DNA from 2 places in the Halomonas profundus genome. Region 1 is predicted to be linked to the other one. Evidence: predicted binding sites of a transcription regulator. Region 1 holds the regulator's gene; the other holds the start of a gene.
What was found. The regulator FliA, encoded in region 1, starts transcription of late flagellar genes. The targets are predictions, from matches to a motif close to CTAAAGTTNNNNNNNNNNCNGCCGATA.

Region 1 (6,248 bases):
GGAATGCCGCGCTGGTCGCGGGATGTCCTGGGCCAAGGGCGTCGTTTGTCGTCGCTACTGGCGAGGTTGCGCCAACGCGTCACGGGGTTTGCGGAATTAGAAGAGATCTGGAACCTAGCTTCGCTGCCTAGTCGTTTGCAGGAAACACATTTGGATGCATTACTTGCCGGTTATCCAGCGGCAAAGACCACCTTAGGGATGGCGTGGTTTCCGCGGCGCAATGAGCGCGGCTGCGACTGGGCAATGCCGGACATTGGCCTGGACACGGATGGTGCCTGGCTGGCGCTACCCTGGCTGCAGCATCGCCACGCCGCAGGGTGGCAGCCACGCTTAGCCGCTCTGTCGGCATCGAGCGGCGTTGCGGTGCACTTACTACCGCGCTTCCCTGAACCGGATGCACTAGCGTGGCTGGAAGCCGAGCACTTGACCTGGGTCAGCCAAGTGGCCCCCAGTCATCGGTTACGCTTTCACCACGAACGTCAATCTATCCGCCAGCTATTTAGTGACAGTGTGCTAACGCACCATGTGGGCGTGCGTTTTCGTGGCCAATCGGTGCAACTGTGGACTGCCTACGCCGAAGTCGAGGACGCCAGCGGCACGGCGCTACTCGCCTGGTTCGGTGAAGTTCGCGATCCGGAAAGCGCCAAAGTAGTGGCGCGCCGCTACTGGCTTACCCCCGCTCGGCTAGGAGCAGAGGTGCTCTCACTGCTGTTAACCCAGCTGCAAAGCGAAGGCTTGGCCGCCTTGACGCGTCGCGCGTGGCAGCAGTTAAAAGAGGCCGATAGCGGGGATCTAAATGCTGAAGTTCGCCTATTGATGGCCAGCGGTGTGGCATCGGTCGCCGGGCATCTCGATGTTGCTGATGATGAGGAGGCGCAGACGCTGCGTGGCGATCTGCTCAACCTATTAGGCAACAGCCGTCGCCGCCGCGATACCGGCATGCTTGATGCACTGGTCTACGCCTTTATGGCACGAGATGCGATTCGTCAAATGGGCAGTGTTAGTCGAGAGGGCGTGGCGTGAGCGAACAGGATCAAGCATCGGGTCTACGCAAGTGGGCAAACCTGCAGCGCCAACAGCAGCAAGCTGAGGGTACAGTTGATGTTGCGGCGGCAGAACACGTGCCGGAATCTGAACAGCCTAGCTCTCTGTTAAAGCCGACAACTGCAGCGGTGGAAGAGCCAGCAACGGTGGTAGCGCACCGGCCCAAAATTCCGCTTATTGTGGTCGGACTACCGGGTAGTGGTGCAGCCCAGGTGAACAAGGTTAAAGCACGATTAGGGCAGTGGTCGACGTTAGGTCGAAGCTGGGCCGGTGATCCTGAGGATTGGGATATTCATATCGTCATGGCCGAAACGGCCGACCTAGCCCAACTTTGCGATCAATACAGCCGTTGGGCACTGTGGATCAGTAGCGATGCCGATACCTTTGCTTCCATGTTCCGTACCTTGCGTCAACTACATGAGCGTGGCGGGCCGCGCCGTTTGCTGGCGCTCCACGAGCCGCACTTGCCGCGTCAAGGGTTGCTCAATAACTTGCGTGAGGCAGCTGATTACTACTTAAATATGGAGCTGTTGGTACTTGCACGATGAGCGCACTCTGCCGAGGAGACCAAGCATGCTAAGCTGGCTATTAAGAGGGAGACTGCTACTGAGCCCAGTACTGCTGACAGGGTGTCTACTAGCAGGGGTAACGGGAAACGCCCAGGCGACACCCGGTAGCTGGAGCAGCCAGATACCAGGTCTGATGGTAGCGATGAGTGATCGGTCAAGCGCTAGCCAAAACGCTACCCCACCTGCTGCTGCTAACAATGTGGAGTCAGCACAGCTCGGGCGTATTCATTGGCAGTTTCAATATCCCCCTGGTGCGTCATTAAACGCTTGGCTGTGCCATCCTGAGCAGTGCGTTGCGTTAGCTGGCATGCGGGGGACTACCACTGCCCTGGCGGGGTTTGCCGCGGATGCGCCGTTGCATTTTCGCTTCGCTTTACGTCCGGGGCAGCGGCCTGTTCGTGTCCAGGGGCTGCAAATGATTGTGAACTATCAGTGAAGGCTGGATAGACGCGAGGCGAGAGGATGTACACAGCACAAGGCAGGATCAAACAGAGTGAGCTGTTGACGCAATACATGCCACTGGTACGACGTCAGGCCTTGACGCTTCAGGTCCGTTTGCCAGCCAGTATTGAGCTCGACGACCTTATTCAAGCCGGGATGGTAGGGCTGCTGGAAGCGCTGGGGCGCTTCGATGCCACCCAGGGGGCAACGTTCGCGACGTTTGCCAGTCAGCGTATTCGCGGTGCAATGATGGATGAATTACGTACCCGCGACTGGTTGCCCCGCAGCGTGCGCCGCTCAGCGCGAGCGGTTGACAGTGCCGTTCGTCAATTAGAGCAACAGCTCGGACGGGCACCAGAAGAGAACGAAATCGCCCAACACCTTGAAATGCCGTTGAGTGAGTATCAGCAGCTCCTCAACGACACCAACAGTGGTCAACTGTTGCCGTTTGAAGAGCTGGTGGCCGACGGTGGCGAGCCTAGCAATAATGAATTGGCTAATTCACCGTTCGAGCAGTTGCTAGACGGCCAGCAACGACAAACGTTGATTGAGGCAATTGAAGCGCTGCCAGAGCGTGAAAAGCTGCTAATGGCGCTGTACTACCAAGAAGAACTCAACCTTAAGGAAGTAGGGGCTGTGTTGGGCGTCACGGAGTCACGCGTTTCACAACTGCACAGCCAAGCCGTCAGCCGCTTACGCGCGCGTTTACACGACTCGGCATAACACCTCTTTTTACTCACTTGTGACCGGCAAGGAGCCGTGGATGAACCCTTCGACGCTGATAGGCATATTTGCCAGCATACTACTGTTGGTGAGCGTGCTGTTTTTCACCGCAGAGTCCCCTGAAAGTTTTATCAATTTGCCGGGTTTGGCCATTGTGGTGACCGGTACCCTAGCGGCAACCTTTATCAGCTATCCGCTGAAAGAGGTGCTCCGCGTCGTACGGTTGGTGGGCTTGGTATTCCGGCGCGAAAATACCTATATGCGTGACGATATCCGCGAATTGGTGGATATGTCGCGACTCTGGTTTAAGGGCGATGTACGTGCGGTCGAGCGCGAGTTGGAGCATACCCGAAACCCGTTTTTGCGTACCGGGATCCAACTGGTCATTGCCAACACCAAAGAGGATGAAATTTTTGACATGCTGCGTTGGCGCATTGCCCGTCTTAAAGCGCGTGAGCATGCCGAGGCACAAATATTCCGTACCATGGCCACCTACGCACCCGCATTTGGCATGATCGGCACCCTGGTGGGGCTGGTCAATATGCTGGAAGTCATGGACGCAGGCGACCTGCAGGTGATCGGCCCGCGCATGGCGGTGGCCCTGCTCACCACCTTCTACGGCATTTTACTCGCCAACTTGGTGTTTAAGCCGATTGCGGTGAAACTCGAGCGCCGCACCGAAGAGCGGCTGATTACCATGAACATGGTGCTGGAAGGTATTTCGCTGATTACCAAGCGCCGCCTGCCGTCGTTTATTGAAGAGACCCTCAACTCGTTTGTAGCTAACTATCACGATGAGATCCGTGATAACAGCGTCAAACCAAGGCCTGATTCGTCGGTTAGTGCGGCGGCGAAGGGGTAGGCCAGATGCTTGACCGTGATACGCGCCACGCACTGGAAATGACGCCGTCGCCAGGCGATGGTGACGAGGGTTGGCTAACCAGCTATTTGGATGTGCTGACGCTGCTAATCACGCTCTTTGTGCTGCTGCTTTCACTGACACCGCCGGGAGGCGGTGAGGCGGCTGATACTGCTTTCATGCGCTCGGCTAGCGCTGTATCATCATTGCCGCTGGCGTCTCTAGCCACTGGTATTCAGCCCCGCCATTCAGGGGTTCAGCCGCAGTTTGATGGGCTCGACATCCCCGGTGTCAGTGTTTCGCAAGGGAGTGAAGGGGTCACGTTACGTATTGATACCAGCCTTTTATTTCCCAGCGGTCAAGCTGTACTGACTTCCCGTGGGCAAGAGGTGGTAGAAAGCCTTATCGATGTGCTGACCCGTTTTGACGGTCAGATTTCGGTAGAAGGCCACACCGACAGCGTGCCTATTTCAACGGCCCGCTTCCCCTCTAATTGGGAGCTTTCATCAGCGCGGGCTATCGCTGTGGTGAGGCATTTAGAGCGCCAAGGATTCAATATCTCTCGTATGCGGGCCGTCGGTTATGCCGACACCCAACCCATGGAACCGAACGCAACGGCGGAGGGCCGAGCTGCCAACCGTCGCGTAGAGTTGTTGCTAAGGCAGCAGGTCGAGGGTGAATAGATTGCGAGGCCACGTTTGTGTCCATGTACCACCCGCGGTTGCAGTCGTTTGGAGCTCTGCTGGTTTTAGATGCCGATTGTCGCCGCATTCAAGCCAGTAGCACCAACTTAACCCGCTTGACCGGTATTGAGCGCCCTGAAAATGGGCCGCACACTCTTGCCTATGTGTTAGGAAAACGGCTAAGCCAGCGGGTGCGCCGCGAGTTGCAGGGGCAGCAGAAACTCTCCGGCCCGCTGGTGTTTATTCGTTCCAAGCATAGCAACATGCGTTTTCAGCTCTATGCTTACCGAGCAGGTGGGAAGGTCATCGTCGAGATTGAGCCACTCAACCCCCAAGGTAAGCGCCGCCTGCTTGGCACAGTCAATGAGCGGCTGATGCATTTAGCCGACGCAACCCACCAGGAAGAGCTGCTCGACTGCTTGGTTAACGCTATTCAACAGCTCACCGGCCATGATCGCGTCACCGTGTGCCATTTCGACAGTGATTGGCATGGTTTAATGGTTGCCGAAGCGCTGGGCAACCAGCTGCCCTCGCTGTTGGGTCAGCGCTTCCCCTCAAGCGACTTCCCTGTCGCCTTACGCAAAAGTTACCAACATTACCCCGTTCGGTTAATTGAAGACGTCGATGCGCCGCCTGAAACGCTGACTCCCGCCTACTCGGGAGTGAGCCTTAGCGGCAGCTTTTTACGCGCCCCTGCCCCTGAGCGGCAGCGATATTTAAATCGCCTGGGGGTGCGTGGGTCATTCAGTTTGGCCATGCAGGGGGATACTGGCTTATGGGGTCTAGTGTTTTGCCATTCGCCAGCACCGCACTCGGTTGAACCCCCCGTGCGTGATGCCGTTCGCACCCTCGTGCAAATGGCCACCCAGCGCATGCTGTTGCTACGGGCGCGTCAAGAAGCCCGCTACCTACAACGGGTTCAGGATAGCCTCGTGCTCAGTGCGCGAGCGCGCAGCGAGCCGCAAAGTCCCCAACAGTTACTTCATGAGCAGGCGGCTATCTGGATGAAGCTGTTTCGCGCCCATGGCGTGGTGCTGTGGGTGAATGGTGGCGCTTATCAAGCGGGTGTGACGCCGACTCCAGAAGCGATAAGCCAGTTTGTGCTGCGCCTGGAAAGAACTCATGTACATAGCGGCCCTTGGTGCACGCGCGAAATCGGCAAAGAGACGTTAACCGCTTCGCTAGCCATGCCCGAGCAGTGTGGGGCTCTAGCAGTGCCGCTGCCAATGAGTTCGACCCAGCGCGCCTGGCTGATTTTTTTTCGCCCCGAGCAGGTGGAAACGCTGTATTGGGCGATGCAGCCTACAACCAACCCTAAACCGGCCGTGATATTGGCTCCATCGGTTGCTTGGTCTGAAGAGGTAGTCGGCAGAAGTGAAGCGTGGCTGCGGGTAGAGCGCTTAGCGGCGGTAGACTTGGGGGAAGACCTGACGCTGGCGATTTCTGCCTATGAAATTAGCTCACTGAATATGCACCTGGAGCACGAACGCAAAGCCCTTGCCGAAGCCAACCAACGTCTTGAGCAATTAGCCCATTTCGATCCTCTAACCAAGGTGTGGAACCGTTACCGCATCGAAGAAGCGATCAATGCAGAGCTGGTGGCTGCCAGGCGCTATGCGGCCGCTTTTGCCTTGCTACTGTTCGATGTGGATAACTTTAAGCAGATCAACGATGCTCACGGCCATAGCGTGGGTGACGATGTGCTGGTGGCCCTGGCGCGCTTAGTGGAAAGCTCGCTGCGTGGCTGCGACCACCTGGGCCGTTGGGGAGGCGAAGAGTTTATTGTGCTGGCGACTCATTCCGATGTTGATGCCGCCACTGGCCTGGCTGAGCGGCTGCGCTCGCTGGTAGAAGAGCTGCGTATAGAGGGCGTTGAGCAAACGGTTACAGTGAGTATCGGTGTCGCCGTTTGGCAGCCGGGTGACAGCT
Region 2 (6,248 bases), 1.2 Mb from region 1:
GCTTCAGAAAGGTTGGTAGACGTCGTCGCCAGGTTATCGATCACCGAGTCAAAACGGTTCAGCGTAGCACCCAAGGTCGCACGGTTGGTATCCAGTGACTCAGTTGCAGTATCAACAGAATCAACCAGGCTTTGGAACTCATCGTGTACAACACCTGCGGCACCACCTGAAGTAATTTCAAATTCAGAGGCAGTGACCGCAGCATTTGTATTTAAGCCCAGGCCTTCAACGGTAGCGTCAAGTGTAGTAACAGTAATAACGTCTTCATCTTCAGTATTGGAGCCAACCTGAATATTTAGAGTACCGCCACCGCTAACGTTCAGCAGGTTAGTGCCGTTAAAGTTGTTGCTGCCAGCTACACGATCAATCTCAGCCAGACGCTCGTTGATCTCAGTAACGATGGCATCACGGTCTTCTGTGGCATTGGTATCGTTGGCACCCTGTACCGCTAGCTCACGAATACGTTGCAGGTTGTCGTTGATTTGATCAAGACCGCCTTCCATGGTCTGTACTAGAGAGATACCGTCGCTAGCGTTACGGCTAGCTTGATCCATGCCTTTGATCTGAGCAGTCATTTTGTTGGCGATGGCTTGACCAGCAGCGTCATCAGAGGCGCTGTTAATGCGCAGGCCAGAAGACAAACGCTCTTGCGCTTTGGCCAGCATAGACTGGGAGTTGGACAGGTTGTTCTGGCCAATCAGGGCCGTAATGTTAGTGTTGATTACAGACATGTGAGTGCTCCTTGGATATTAACTGGCCTTGTGGCCTGCTTAGCGGCACTTGCGTTGCCGTTATTATAATTAACGGCAGCCCCACCCAATTCTTTAGAAAAAATCGCTCTTTTTTATGTAAAGTGCTGTAACTTATCTAGTTACTTTTCATAGTGCTAAACATGCACAGGCAGCCCCCTTCTCGCGTTACCGCATCGGTCGCACTCAGTACCTATATTTTGCTGTAGGGTCATGCTGGTGCCACCGGAGAGATCCAACTGTATGAAACAGGGGCTTAATCATAAACGGTACTCGATCTTATCATTTCAACAAAAGCTAGCCCTCCCCAATAACATCGAGATTAGCAAGCTTAAATACAAAAACGGGGCCTATTGGCCCCGTCGATACTTTCTTTATAGCATTACTGGCTGAGATATTAGCCCAGCAGAGACAGTACAGACTGCGGCGTCTGGTTAGCCTGTGCCAGCATGGAAGTACCGGCCTGCTGGAGAATATTAGCGCGCGTCATGTTAGACACTTCTACGGCGTAGTCAGCATCTTCAATACGCGAACGAGCTTCAGAAAGGTTGGTAGACGTCGTCGCCAGGTTATCGATCACCGAGTCAAAACGGTTCAGCGTAGCACCCAAGGTCGCACGGTTGGTATCCAGTGACTCAGTTGCAGTATCAACAGAATCAACCAGGCTTTGGAACTCATCGTGTACAACACCTGCGGCACCACCTGAAGTAATTTCAAATTCAGAGGCAGTGACCGCAGCATTTGTATTTAAGCCCAGGCCTTCAACGGTAGCGTCAAGTGTAGTAACAGTAATAACGTCTTCATCTTCAGTATTGGAGCCAACCTGAATATTTAGAGTACCGCCACCGCTAACGTTCAGCAGGTTAGTGCCGTTAAAGTTGTTGCTGCCAGCTACACGATCAATCTCAGCCAGACGCTCGTTGATCTCAGTAACGATGGCATCACGGTCTTCTGTGGCATTGGTATCGTTGGCACCCTGTACCGCTAGCTCACGAATACGTTGCAGGTTGTCGTTGATTTGATCAAGACCGCCTTCCATGGTCTGTACTAGAGAGATACCGTCGCTAGCGTTACGGCTAGCTTGATCCATGCCTTTGATCTGAGCAGTCATTTTGTTGGCGATGGCTTGACCAGCAGCGTCATCAGAGGCGCTGTTAATGCGCAGACCAGAGGACAAACGCTCTTGCGCTTTAGCCAGCATAGACTGGGAGTTGGACAGGTTGTTCTGGCCAATCAGGGCCGTAATGTTAGTGTTGATTACAGACATGTGAGTGCTCCTTGGATATTAACTGGCCTAGAGGCCTGCTTTGCGGCACTTGCGTTGCCGTTATTATAATTAACGGCAGCACCACCCAACTCTTTAGAAAAAATCACTCTTTTTTATGTAACGCACTGTAACTATCCCGACTGCTTTCTTAATTACTTTTCTGCATATTACCCAACATGCTGAACTGCTGGGAGAGATAGCTGCTCATGGAGTTCATTTGGGCGATCAAGCCATCCAATTGCCCAAACTGCTTACGATAACGCTCTGTGCTGCGCTCGATACTAGCCTCCATACGAAGCTTACGCTCGTCCAGGCTGTCAACCCGCTGCTCAGCACTAGTCACTGAGCTTTGAATGATGCCGTTTTCTGCCGTAATACCTTCAAGCGTGGCGTTTAAGCGCCCAGCAAAGCCGCCTTCTTCGGTTTCGCCCGCAAAGAAGGCAGATAGCCCCTCTGGGTTGTTGGCTACTGCATCGTCCAACTTATCCTCATCGACCTTTAATCGCCCCTTCTCATCAATGGCGATGCCCAGTTGTGAAAGGCGTGAAATATCGCCGGTGCCGAGGTTGTCAGTAATATCCCGGCGTAGGCGGTCTTCAATGGTACGCACGGTGCGGTCGCCCACTAGCTCGCCAGACGTTTCGCCTTCGCCGTTGTATGCGGTCATTCGACCAACGGTGGATTTCATTTCGTTATAGTTTTTAACGAACTCGTCAATGGCCCCTCTCAGCGACGCGTCATCACGCTCGATTACCAGCGTAACGGGGTCACCAGAAGCCGCCGTGAGATCCAGCGTTACGCCTTGAATTGCCTCTTCAACGCGATTGGTTTTGCTGGTGATAGCAATGCCATTAACGTTCAGCTCAGCGTCCTGACCTGAACGCTGGGTGGCTGCATCCATGGTCAGCGATGCCAAACCTGAGAAGCCCTCCAGTGAAGCTTCTTGGCCTGTCTCCTTTGAGCTCAGCGCTAAGCGGTATCCAGTGCCATCATTAACGATAGAAGCAGTGACACCAGACTCTTTATCCGCATTGATCTGGTCACGGACATCCGCCAGCGTACTGCCTGCTGAAATAGTCACGTCGTAGCTTGTTTGGGTACCGCCAGCACCAAAGTTAAGCGTTAGCGTCGCATCGGCTGCTGTTAGCTCTTGGTCTAGCGCTACGCTGTTGGAAGCAGCGCTGCCTGCGCGAGCCAATTGGGTAACGGTTACTTCATAGCGCCCGGCATTAGCGGTTTCGCCTGCGGTCGCCAATACGCCATCGCCCGTCACGGTGCTTTTTTGCTGCTTAAACGTAGAGGCCTCATTCAGCGCAGCAATAGAGGTTTGCACCCTATCCATTGCTGACTCAAGGCGCCCATAGGCAGAAATCTTGGTTTGCTGAGCACTTTTCTGCTCTAGAATAGGCACAAGCTTTTGCTGTTCGGCAACTTTAAGCTGTTCTACCAAACCTGAGAGATCCAATCCAGAACCTACACCGAGTGCTGTGATCGATGCCATGGGGCTCATTCCTTATAAGAAGTAGAGAAAGGTGTCTAGGTAATCTATCGGCTGCGGAGGAACAAACTTTAGAGGTAATGCCTTTTTTAAGCTGTTTTTAAAGCATTGCAAAGAAAAATGCCCAGCACATAGTGCAGGGCATCTTGTAAGCTATTAATTTAGCTAGTTTATCTGCTTAACCTTGGTTTTGCTGTCCCAACACGGCAAACTGCTGGGTCAAATAGGCACTGGTCTGATTCATTTGCGCCACCATACCGTCCATTGCTTGGAACTGCGTTCTATAACGGTCTACAGTTTGTTCGATACGGCTTTCAGTGGTCGTAAAACGTTCTTCTAACGAAGCATAGCGACGTTCAGATGAATCAACAGCATTTTCAAGACGCCCACCTGTTCCAACCAAGCTTTCAAGCGATGAGGCTATTTGCCCTGCCATGCCACCCTCTTCGCTATCGCCTGCAAAAAAATTGGCTAGCTGATCTGGCTGATTAGCAACAATGCTATCTAATTTATCTTCGTCAATCTCCAGCTTGCCGTCTACTTGAAGCGAAATTCCTACATCCGACAACACGCTAAAGCCATCACCGCCGACAACACTGCTAATTGTTTGACGAAGCTCTCGTTCAACCGCACGAGTCGTGGCATCGGCGTTCAACCCCGCCGCCTGCCCAGTCTCTTCGTCAAACGCCGTCAAGCTGGTAATGGTGTCCTTGAGCGTGTTGAAGTCATCAACAAAGGCCGTGACCTGCTCGCGGATAGCTTCACTATCTTGCTCAACGCTGACTGTGCTTGTTGCACCCGCCTCAGATAAGTTCAGGGTAATGCCTTGAATAGCGCCTTCCACTTGATTGGTAGGGCTGACAATGTCAATTCCATTGACGTTAAACTCTGCATCCTGACCCGCTTGAACTACCTGGGCATCAGTCGTTTGTACATCGCCAGCAAGAATGTCTGAAAAGTTTGTGCTTTCAATACTCGCGTCCGCACCCGTTTCCGTCGAATTTACTGCAAGACGATACCCTTCACCGTCGTTGATAATAGAGGCGCTTAAGCGGCCATCACTCTGTTGATTGATAGCATCACGCATATCTTCAAGGGAACTGCCATCGGCAATGGTAATGGGATCCATAGCTCCGTCAGCAAGAGTAAAGGTTAATGACTGCTCCCCAGTCACTATGCTTTCGTCTGCTGTTTCCAAACGCTCTGTTACTAGGCTACTGGCTGTAGCTAACTGGCCGACCTGTACTTCGTACTGACCTGGCTGGGCCTCATTGCTGCTAACAGCGCCAACAGCACTGCCTTCTACATTGGTTGTTAGGCTCTCGAATGACGCCCCATCATTGAGTGCTTCGGCTGAGCTTTGAAACTGCTCAAGCGCGCTTTGCAACTTACCATAGGCAGATATTTTCGTATCTTCAGACTGGAGCTGTTCCGCAATAGGCTCAAGCTTTGCTTGTTCTGCCGTTTTTAATTGCTCCAGCAAGCCATTCAGATCCAAACCAGAACCGATGCCTAGTGATGTAATAGCAGCCATAAACCAATGCCTTTTTTGAATACATGTAGCTACGATTCGCGTTCCTTCATTAAGCAATACGTAGCACTGTTTTTAATACGATTACCTTAAAACCTCGGCTAGGTGAAGAATAACTTAAATATTCTTCTTCTTTTTTCGTGTCAAGACGTTATTCAAAGTAATGAAACGTAACAGCCATCGCCAATTAATAAGAAAAATCAAAATAATAGATTCCCCTTTTAGCTGTTCTTCCGCCCAACCCCAATGTAACGCAACCCTGCCTCTTCAGCAGCACTTGGCGTATACAAATTACGCCCATCAATGACGACTTTTCCAGCCAACTGGTCGGCTAGCCAATCAAAATCGACACTGCGAAACTCTTTCCACTCGGTGCAGATAACCAAAGCATCGGCACCTTTCACTGCCTGAATTCGGTCGCCTGCTAGCATCAGGTCATCCCGATCCCCGTAAATGCGGCGGCATTCCGCAATGGCTTCGGGATCAAACGCCTGCACCTTAGCGCCCGCTTGCCAGAGTGCTTCCATTAACGTGCGGCTTGGGGCTTCACGCATATCATCCGTGTTGGGTTTAAAGGCCAAGCCCCATACTGCAATGGTCTTACCGCTTAGATTGCCTAAACTATCTTGCAGTTTTGTGAACAGGGTTTGCTTTTGGCGTAAATTCACTGACTCGACGGCGCTGAGCAGTTCCGGTGTATAGCCTAATTGACGCGCGGTGCGCTCTAACGCCTGGACATCTTTGGGGAAGCAGGAGCCGCCGTAGCCGCAGCCAGGGTATATAAAGTGGTAGCCAATGCGTGGGTCGCTGCCAATCCCTCGGCGCACGTCTTCAACGTCCACTTCGAGTCGTTCGGCAAGATTGGCGATCTCGTTCATAAAGCTGATTTTGGTGGCGAGCATGGCATTGGCGGCGTATTTGGTCAGCTCTGCGGCCCGCACGCTCATAAACATCAGCTTTTCGTGGTTGCGGTTATAGGGGGCATAGCACTCTTGCATATGCGCTTTTACTCGCTCGCTTTCCGTGCCAACGATAATCCGCGCGCCACGGGTAAAGTCTTCAATCGCCGCCCCCTCCTTCATAAACTCAGGGTTCGAACACACATCGAATTCGAGTGATGCACCGCGCTGTTCGAGCACATCGCTGATAACGGCGTGGACTTTTTCCGCGGTGCCCACCGGCACGGTAGATTTATCAATCACC

Region 2: fliD (flagellar filament capping protein FliD) is a predicted target of FliA. The motif match lies at 3,563-3,589, and genes of this name have one in related genera.

The regions. Positions count from the first base shown of each region.
Region 1 covers NZ_CP086344.1:138,851-145,098, forward strand. Annotated here, with positions in the region: gene flhF (flagellar biosynthesis GTPase FlhF) at 1-1,023, shown strand, start outside; gene LMS44_RS00650 (C15 family peptidase) at 1,020-1,592, shown strand; gene LMS44_RS00655 (flagellar protein FlhE) at 1,618-2,049, shown strand; gene LMS44_RS00660 (RNA polymerase sigma factor FliA) at 2,076-2,777, shown strand; gene LMS44_RS00665 (motility protein A) at 2,818-3,639, shown strand; gene LMS44_RS00670 (OmpA/MotB family protein) at 3,645-4,319, shown strand; gene LMS44_RS00675 (sensor domain-containing diguanylate cyclase) at 4,343-6,248, shown strand, end outside.
Region 2 covers NZ_CP086344.1:4,143,011-4,149,258, forward strand. Annotated here, with positions in the region: gene LMS44_RS18935 (flagellin family protein) at 1-731, opposite strand, end outside; gene LMS44_RS18940 (flagellin family protein) at 1,147-2,016, opposite strand; gene fliD (flagellar filament capping protein FliD) at 2,165-3,517, opposite strand; gene fliD (flagellar filament capping protein FliD) at 3,693-5,048, opposite strand; gene LMS44_RS18955 (UDP-glucose dehydrogenase family protein) at 5,267-6,248, opposite strand, start outside.